3 regions of the Bacillus sp. LQ01 genome follow, and region 1 is predicted to be linked to each of the others. Evidence: predicted binding sites of a transcription regulator. Region 1 holds the regulator's gene; each other region holds the start of a gene.
What was found. The regulator NrdR, encoded in region 1, represses ribonucleotide reductase genes. The targets are predictions, from matches to a motif close to AACACNATATATNGTGTT.

Region 1 (3,219 bases):
CTGCCTTTAGTACTTCATATCTATTTTTAAAGTTTTCATTTTCCATTAATTTTGCAAATGAATTTTGAATATGCTCCATTTTCTCACCTCAAAGAGCGTTCATTCTCTTCTATTAATCACGCTTATATTTTTTTAACACTTCTTCTAGTCGTTTTCTTTCATCTTCTAGCGTACTTGCATCTTTTTCTACACTTGTATCTTTCTTCTCTGTTTCTTTCTCTTGTTCTTTCGGCTCTTCTTCCTTAAGCCAATCTGGCACCATTTCTTTCCGCACCGTTTTCTTCGCCGTACGGCCTTTTTTCTTCGTCTCAGCCCACTCTTGATATTGACGGTTCTCTTCTTTCGCTAACGCCATCGCGTCCGCTACTGTACCGACCTTTTTACGTGCCCAATGCCCAGCAATCTTCTCGACATACGTTTTCGCAAGTTTCATATCTGAGCGTAGCATAACGTAATAAATAAGTACATTCACAACTCCTGGTGTCAATTTTTGATTAATCATGACATCTTCAACGATCTGCAAGTCCGCTTTCGTTGCCTCTGCACCACCAGAAATCTCTTTCAATAGTTGTTTTGGCGAGATTTCCTCTAGCTGCTTTATTAACATCTCCTCTTGCGATGAAGGCTCTTTCTCTTTCATCGTACGTGCAGCATGAGGCTGTACTCTTTCACTTAATACCGGTAATGCTTGACCATTTTCAAATTGATACCAATCGCGCGCTCCTTTTCTAAGCCTTTCCGTATCAATTGTTTGCATCTCTGTCACTGCACCAAGAACGATATTTTGCATCGATAACACATCTACACCATACACGTAAGCAAGTGTTATAACGCAGTCTCTCACTTGATCTGTAATCGCCTTTTTAGGAACAAGAGCGGACAATCCATCTACAAATAAAGAGAAATCAAAGAAATCATTCCAAACTTTCGGAGCGTCTCCCTTCTCGTTACTTGGCATAGTTGTCGTTTTTGGAATACGAAGGTCTTCTTGCGCATGCTCAAGCTGTCCTGGATTAAACGAACCAAACACATCATTGAAAGAACGCGTAACATTTTCATAAGAAGCAAAATCAAATTCTTCTTCTAAGAAATATTGCTTTACTTGATTATATTTTGTCCGGCTCAATCGATTGTATAAAAAGATACTTAAAACAATATCATCAAAAAACTGCTTCGGAGATAAAGGTGGTTGCAACTCATATATGAACATTCGAATATCTTTTTCTTTCTTAATATATACCTTCAATAGCCCAATTGCCTCTAACTTTACTCGTTCCTCATATATTTCAGGAAGTTGCATTTGCATAGTCACCATAAGGGAATGATGCGTATTCTCTTTTCCAAATACACGATCTTGCTCTAGCTCTCCCCATAGTGTCATGTATAAGCTAAAAGCTCTACTACCTATTAACGGCTGATACAACATCGTTAACACTTTTCGGTCGTAATTGTGCAGTAGCCCTTTCGCACTTACTTTATAACGATCAATCGGCAATAGCTCCATCCATGACTGTTTTTCCATTCTTGCTTTTCCTTTCTCTCATCCAATCTATCCTCTACTTCATTCGTTCTATCTTCATTATATAAATTCTTAGTGAAAAAGAGCTATTAGCTTGCGCTTCTAGCTCTCTTATCCTATTACTTACGGTATGTAAAGAGAATAAAATACAACTTCTACTCTCTTTCTTTTTGCAGTATATCTTTTAATTCTTCAATAAATACATTTAAATCTTTAAATTGACGATATACAGAAGCAAAACGTACGTAAGCAACATCATCAATATCGCGAAGTTCTTCCATGACAATTTCACCAATCATATCACTTTTCACTTCTGATATACCTAAATTACGCAGTTCACGTTCCACGCTTTGTGTTACTTCTTCTAATTGTCTTAAAGATACTGGTCTTTTTTCACACGCTTTAATTAAACCACGTAAAATCTTTTCTTTATTAAACTCTTCTCGTGTGCCTTCTTTTTTTACAACGATAAGAGGTGACTCTTCTACCCTTTCAAAGGTCGTAAAGCGACTTAAGCAGCTTTCACACTCTCTCCTTCTTCGAATAGAGCGCCCCTCGTCTACCGGACGCGAATCTAACACTCTTGTACCATTATGAGAACAGGATGGACAACGCAATACATTCACTCCTTTACACTATACTCTTTATTTTTCTCTACTCACTTCACCTAAAATATATATACAATATTATATAACTCATTCTAACTCTCTTACCACTTTAAGTTTCAGCGCATCACTTTATCATCTCATCCTTAAAAATAAGATGGTATATAGAGCACTACCTCATTTGCAAGAATCCAATTTATTCAACTAACGAGTACGTTATATTTTTCCTTTTTTATAAACTAAAAAAGAGGTGCATTATACACCTCTTTACATTTTAAATCAATTATGTTCTTTTTTAAAGAGCTTTTGTTTCTCTCTGCTTAATTTCGAAGCTACCAGTTCCTCGAGGAAGCTCGATGCTCTCACGCGTTTTCGCGTTTAAACCTTCTGCAATATATTCTGCAGCAACATTTGGATCAATACGATCCCCACAAGTATAAACATCAATACTTGCGTAACCGTGCTCCGGAAAGCTATGAATTGTTAAATGTGATTCCGAGATAATTACTACTCCACTTACACCTTGTGGTGCAAATTTATGGAAAGCAACCTCACGCACTTCAGCACCAGCTTTTAGTGCTGCATCCACAAATAATTGTTCAATATACGGCATGTCATTCAGTTTGTCGAAATCGCAATCCCAAAGTTCAGCAATCACGTGACGACCCATCGTATCCATAGTATCCATTCTACAGTTCCCCCTTGTAAATTTATTCTAACTGTTCGAATTGAAAACTAATTTGCAATTTGGCTTGCTCCACTACCACGGGGGAAAGTTAGTCCAGAGAGGTCCTAACCCTTTAAGTAGTGACTACGTACCTCAGCTCTTAAGTTTACGAGTGTTAGTATACTTTGTTTATTTTCATTTTGCAACAACAGTTTTTTCGATTTTCTGTCATATTTTCCTCTTTACTTTTCCCTAAAAAAAATAAACGATTCACAAATGCAGTAATCACAACGCTTCGTGGTATGTCCACTTTTTTAAATATACTTATATAATTTTTTTCCTTTTCAGAAAAAATTAAAAAAAGAGGGCAAATGTTGCCTTGCCCTCTCCTCCCTTATTCACTTAAATGTGTTGCACATTTTCTTGTT
Region 2 (3,219 bases), on a different contig from region 1:
GTAATGCTCTTAAGTGATGTACAATTGGTGCGTCAAGCTGTGTTGCTTCACTACCGTGATAAGCGACAATAATTCCAACTGCACTCTCGTCTTGTTCATAGACAAAACAGTTTTCGTAGCTCAGACGGTTATTTTCTTTTGAGAACCATGTCTCAAGTCCTAGTAATACTTCTGCTTCAACTGTGCTACCTGTGATTTTTTCAGCAATTTCATGCAGAGCATTATACAATAAAGGAGCTATTGCCATTGCATCTGTCTTTTTTGCTTTCCGAATCATAGTATCCCTCCTAGTTCTATTTGTATATTGTAGCATAGTGGTATGGAACTTTGCATAATTGAATGCCGAAATGTTTGATATAGAGAAGTAGCTATGTTAGTATATGATATTTAGTGGACATATAGTAAAACAATATTGTTTGCGAAATAACGAAAATAAAATCATGGCATAACAACGAGATAAAGTGAAACGTTAATCAGTAAGATTTTTTGTTCATTCTACGACTGATTAGTAGTCAACACCAATCGGACTACCTGCAAATAGCGGGATAAATTTACAGTTGTTGACCTATAGAATATAAGATAAAATAAAATATTGCAGAGAGGTGAAATACATGGATAAAGAATTAGCAAATACAATTTTAGATCAGCTAAAAAATGGTGAAATAAAGGAGTATGTTGTTACGAAAGATGTATTTTATACGTTCAGAGAAGTTGTTGTAAATAGAGAAGACTTTAAGCATTTCATTGGTAACGCACAGCGAGGCGGGCAAGTGATTTATACATATTCAGAAACGCCACGTTCATAAAGGAGAATTTTGATCAGCAGGGCATCTCTCACTGATTAGTAGCCTTCACCAAACGGACGTTTCATGCGGGATAAATAAAAGATAAAGGAGAGGGGAATTATGGGCGATTTTAAACAAGGCATTTTACCACATTGGGATTATATGTGGAAAGATAGAGCCGGCAATCGATTTATGGGAATGGTTATGTATCCAGAGAAACGAAAATGTTCAGCAAAAATGCTTCAGAAAATAAAAAGAGCATATGAAGAAGCAATAGAAATTAAAGTAACTGTACAAGTTCAACATACATATCAGTACGTAGAAGGACTGATTGTATACTTTGATGAAGAGGCTCCTGTATGTACAATGCTTGATAAAGATGAAAATCCACATCATATATTTGTAAAAGATATTTTGCGCATTGAGTACTCTGAATAAACTTTTCATAAATAAATTGAAGTTCCATAATAATAATCTTTTTCTATAATAGTTATCTTTTAGTATGTAACGAAAAACGAAAGTATATGTATAATATATTTAATAAGGTAAATTTGATAAATGTAATCGTTTTTTAGAGCAGATTATAGTTTCATATCTGTTCTTTTTTGCGTGATGCTGGAGAAATATATTTCTTCAGCATCTACCGTTTTATGACAAAATATATTGTTAACTTTTTTAAAAATAAGGTTAAATTCGTTGACAACTTTTTTGAAAAGCACTTTATTGACATGAGTTTTAGAATGTTGTTTCATAGTCATTGTATTGAAAAAAAACGGCTATCATGTCGAAAAGTAAAAGTTAAAAAAAGAAAGAATTTATACATATATCTTGTGTCTTATTTTGAAACGTAATACAATATATAGAGAAATCAAGAACAACATATAGAGAATATAGATTTGAGAGGGAGGGTCGGAAATGTTAGTTGCATATGATTCTATGACAGGAAACGTGAAGCGTTTCATTCACAAATTAAATATGCCGGCCGTTCAAATTGATGAAGATCTAGTAATAGATGAAGACTTTATTCTTATTACGTATACAACAGGTTTTGGAAATGTACCAGAACGTGTTTTAGACTTTTTAGAGCGCAATAATGAAAAATTAAAAGGCGTATCTGCAAGCGGCAATCGTAACTGGGGAGACATGTTCGGTGCAAGTGCTGACAAGATTTCTACTAAATATGAAGTGCCTATTGTATCAAAATTTGAGTTATCTGGAACAAATAACGATGTAGAATATTTTAAGGAAAGGGTGCGGGAGATTGCGACACATTGAACTGAATAATGAAATCACGCAAATGCAGGACGGTTTTTATCAGCTTCATAAAGATAAAGAGGCATTAGAAGTCTTTATGGAAGAAGCTAGAGAGAATACCGTTCCTTTTAATAGCGTGGCAGAGCGAATGGAGTATATGAAAGAACATGATTACTATTACAACGTTCTGGACGAGTATAGCTTGGAGGAAGTAGAGGAAGTATATAACATCGCTTATGGTGAAAACTTCGAGTTCCAATCTTATATGGCAGCATCTAAGTTCTACAAAGATTATGCGTTAAAAACGAATGATCAAAAACAATACTTAGAAAGCTATGAAGATCGTGTAGCAATTGTTTCATTATACTTAGGACGCGGTGATGTTTCGAAAGCAAGACAATTCGCAAGCATGATTGTAAAACAAAACTACCAACCAGCGACACCAACCTTTTTAAATGCGGGAAGAAGCAGAAGAGGAGAAATGGTGTCTTGTTTCTTGTTAGAGATGGATGATAGCTTAAATTCAATTGGCTTTAACATTAATACTGCGATGCAATTATCAAAAATCGGCGGGGGAGTAGCTTTAAACTTATCTAAGCTACGCGCACGTGGTGAGCAAATTAAAGGTATCGACAACGCTGCAAGTGGCGTAGTACCTGTTATGAAATTGCTTGAAGATTCGTTTTCATATGCGAATCAGCTTGGCCAACGAAAAGGTGCCGGTGCAGTATATTTAAACATTTTCCATTGGGATATTATTGAATTCCTTGATACAAAAAAAATAAATGCCGATGAGAAGAGCCGTATTCAGTCTCTATCAATCGGAATTATCGTTCCAAGTAAGTTCTTTGAGCTTGCTGAGAAAAACGAACCTTTCCATGTTTTCGCGCCTTATACGGTTTATAAAGAATATGGCAAGCATTTAGATGATATTGACATTGATGAAATGTACGATGAATTAATGAGCAATCCGAAAGTGAAGAAGAAGCCACTAGATATTAGTGCACGTGATATGCTTATTAAAATCGCTATGATTCAGCTTGAGTCTGGTTACCCATACTTAATGTTTAAATCAAATGCAAATAATCAACATCCATTGAAGGATATTGGAACTGTGAAGATGTCGAACTTATGTACAGAAATCTTCCAGCTTCAAGAAACTTCAGAAATAAATGATTAC
Region 3 (3,219 bases), 930 kb from region 1:
CCTGTGTTAGATTTACAAATTTCATACCGTAAAGCGATGCGTTACGGAGAAAAAGCAATCGTAAAAACATGGGTAGATACTGTGAGCCCACTTCGCGTTGTATATGGATATGAAATATATAATGGTGATGGTGAACTTTGTATTACTGCAAGTACGACGAATATTTGTGCGAAAAAAGAAGGGTTCCGCCCTGTATCATTTAAAAAGTTATATCCTGAGTGGTATGCGAAATATGAGGAAATTAAGAAAAAATAAAAAAGCGTGGCAGAAGCCACGTTTTTTTATTTTTCATAATTAAATTGTGGGAAGTCGTCACCTTCGTTAAGTGTAACAGATAAATTATGTCCATCGAAGAACCATTCATCATCGCCTTCAATAAAGAAGTTAATACCTTCTTCTTGAATTTGAACAGCAGGATGTGCAGGATCATCTTTACGAATCCCTAAAGAAAGTCCTTTTTGCACAGTACTGCAACCACCGTATTGTACGAAAAAGCGTAGTGTTTCATTTGATTGTAAGTTTAATTCATTTTTATACCATTGTGCTGCTTCTTTTGTTACGGAAAGATTCATGTATAGTTCCTCCAAATTATGTTGCTTTTTCTTTAGTATAAAAAATAACGCAAAAAGACGCTATTAATATGCTTCACGTTTTCTTTTTGCGTTATGTGGGTTACGATCTTATTTTTGCTTTTTTGAAAAGTTTGCTTTTGGTTCAGTTTTATTTATAATTCGTCCGATATTTGCACGGTGTTTATAAATAACCATACCTGCTAATAAACACATCGCAATAATGAAGATTTTATCCCCGCTAACAATGGATGCAATAACAGCAACAACTGCTGTTACCATAGAAGAAAGTGATACGTATCTTGTTGTAAATAAAAGGGTGAAAAATACAACAGCCAATATTGCAAAAACAACTGGTGAATAGCATAATAGCACCCCAGCAGAAGTTGCAACTGCTTTACCACCGCGGAATTTTGCGAAGATTGGATAGACATGTCCAAGAACAGCCGCTAACCCGAACCATAGTGGATGAATATCTAATCCGAAAATCATTGGTAGACTTGTTGCTAATGTCCCTTTTAAAATGTCAGCAATTGTAACGGTAAAACCTGCTTTTTTCCCTAATGTGCGGAATGTGTTTGTTCCGCCTAGATTACCGCTCCCGTGCTCACGAATATCGATTCCGTAGCCGATTTTTCCAACAACTAGTGCAAATGGAATCGAGCCAAGTAAGTAGGCAACGATAAATAAAAGATATGTAGTAACCATAAGTTCAGTCTCCTTTATTCAAATGTGTTGATAAAGGGTAAAAAGAGTTTTTCCCGTATATTGTACCATACATTTGTAAAGAGCACATTTCTTTTTTGTAAATGAAAAATTCATTATTTCGTGAAAAAAATTTCACAGTAATGTTACATTTCTCACAGAAACAGTAAGACTATATGTAGTAACATTTTAATCAAAAGATAACAACATATTGGTGGAGGGTTATAAATGTTACAAAATAATACACGTGGAGAAGAAGAATTAATGAAAGTGTTTGAGACAATAGTCCACGGCAATGAACAAGATTTGATGCAAGAAAATGCAAATGTAGACGGCCGCTCTCCAATGGGCGTAATGGGAACGTTCGCATCTGAGAGTGCAAAATATTATGCTGTTGAGAATTTATTGTCAGATCAAGTGAAAAAAGCGATAAATGAAAATATATTATATCCACATGATTTAGATTTTTATGCAACAGGAACGACGACTTGTTCACAAATTCCGTTAGCGCAAATGCTTGCTAACGGTTTTCATACTGGACATGGACATATGAGACAACCGCAAGACATTAAAAGTGCATTGGCTCTTTCGTCTATTATTTTTCAAGCGAATCAAAATATGCAGCATGGTGGTCAATCGTTTGCACTCTTTGATATTGATTTAGCACCTTATGTACGAAAAACAATTGAGAGACATAAAAAACGATTACAATCATATCCGCTTACGAAAGAACAAATAGAAGAATTCGCATGGAAAGAAACGGAAAATGATACGTATCAAGCGTGTGAGGCTTTCGTTCATAATTCGAATAGTATGCATAGTAGGGGCGGAGGGCAAGTACCGTTTATTTCTATTAATTACGGAACAGATACATCAAAAGAAGGAAGAATGTTAATTAAACAACTTTTAAAAGCGACACAAGCTGGACTTGGTAAAGGAGAGACACCGATTTTTCCGATTCAAATTTTCAAGATGAAAAAAGGTGTGAATTTTGAAGAAAGTGATCCGAACTACGATTTATTTGAATTAGCATTAGAGACAACGGCTGAACGATTATTCCCTAACTTTTCATTTTTAGATGCTCCGTTTAATGCAGTACATTATGATGGAAGACCAGAAAGTGAAGTATGTTACATGGGATGTCGTACCCGTGTTATGTCTAATATACATGGAGAAGAAACAGCGATTGGTAGAGGGAATTTATCATTTACGTCTATTAATTTAGTGAAATTAGCGTTAATTAGTGGTTCAAAAGAAGCGTTTTTTGAAGCGCTAAACTATTATTTAGATTTAGGAATTAAGCAGCTATTAGAAAGATATGCGTATCAATGTACGAAGCGAGCAAGAGATTTTCAGTTTTTATATTCACAAGGTGTATGGCGTGGTGGAGAAACGTTGCAGCCTGAAGACTCCGTAGCCTCGATTTTAAAACAAGGGACGTTAAGTATTGGTTTTATCGGTCTTGCGGAATGTTTAGTAGCTTTAACAGGAAAGCATCATGGGGAAGATGGAGAATCATGGAAACTTGGGTATGAAATTATTTCCTTTATGAGAGATAGAATGGATAAAGCGACAGAAGAACATCAACTGAATTTCTCAGTAATTGCAACTCCAGCAGAAGGATTATCAGGGAAGTTTGTGAAAAAAGATAGAGAAGAATTTGGTGAAATTAACGGTATAACGAACCATAATTACTATACGAATTCATTCCATATTCCAGTTTATTATAACATTCAAGCGATAAATAAAATCCGTTTAGAAGGCCCGTTCCACGCTCTCTGTAATGGAGGACACATTACTTATATTGAACTAGATGGAGCAGCAATGCATAACAAAAAGGCATTAAAACAAATTGTACAAGCCATGGCAGAACATGGCGTTGGATACGGTTCAATTAATCATCCTGTTGACCGTTGTAAGTGCTGTAGTTATCACGGGGTTATTG

Region 2: a site for NrdR is predicted at 1,635-1,652, ahead of nrdI (class Ib ribonucleoside-diphosphate reductase assembly flavoprotein NrdI). Genes of this name have one in related genera too.
Region 3: a site for NrdR is predicted at 1,443-1,460, ahead of AC22L0_RS18770 (anaerobic ribonucleoside triphosphate reductase). Genes of this name have one in related genera too.

Annotation. Positions count from the first base shown of each region.
Region 1 is NZ_JBYEZL010000002.1:283,482-286,700, reverse strand. It holds gene dnaI (primosomal protein DnaI) at 1-79, opposite strand, end outside; gene AC22L0_RS13820 (replication initiation and membrane attachment family protein) at 113-1,522, opposite strand; gene nrdR (transcriptional regulator NrdR) at 1,675-2,136, opposite strand; gene speD (adenosylmethionine decarboxylase) at 2,420-2,803, opposite strand; gene AC22L0_RS13805 (glyceraldehyde-3-phosphate dehydrogenase) at 3,194-3,219, opposite strand, start outside.
Region 2 is NZ_JBYEZL010000001.1:593,048-596,266, forward strand. It holds gene AC22L0_RS03190 (GNAT family N-acetyltransferase) at 1-277, opposite strand, end outside; gene AC22L0_RS03195 (hypothetical protein) at 612-806, shown strand; gene AC22L0_RS03200 (hypothetical protein) at 906-1,223, shown strand; gene nrdI (class Ib ribonucleoside-diphosphate reductase assembly flavoprotein NrdI) at 1,701-2,060, shown strand; gene nrdE (class 1b ribonucleoside-diphosphate reductase subunit alpha) at 2,047-3,219, shown strand, end outside.
Region 3 is NZ_JBYEZL010000002.1:1,214,012-1,217,230, forward strand. It holds gene AC22L0_RS18755 (acyl-CoA thioesterase) at 1-255, shown strand, start outside; gene AC22L0_RS18760 (HesB/YadR/YfhF family protein) at 282-572, opposite strand; gene plsY (glycerol-3-phosphate 1-O-acyltransferase PlsY) at 681-1,277, opposite strand; gene AC22L0_RS18770 (anaerobic ribonucleoside triphosphate reductase) at 1,503-3,219, shown strand, end outside.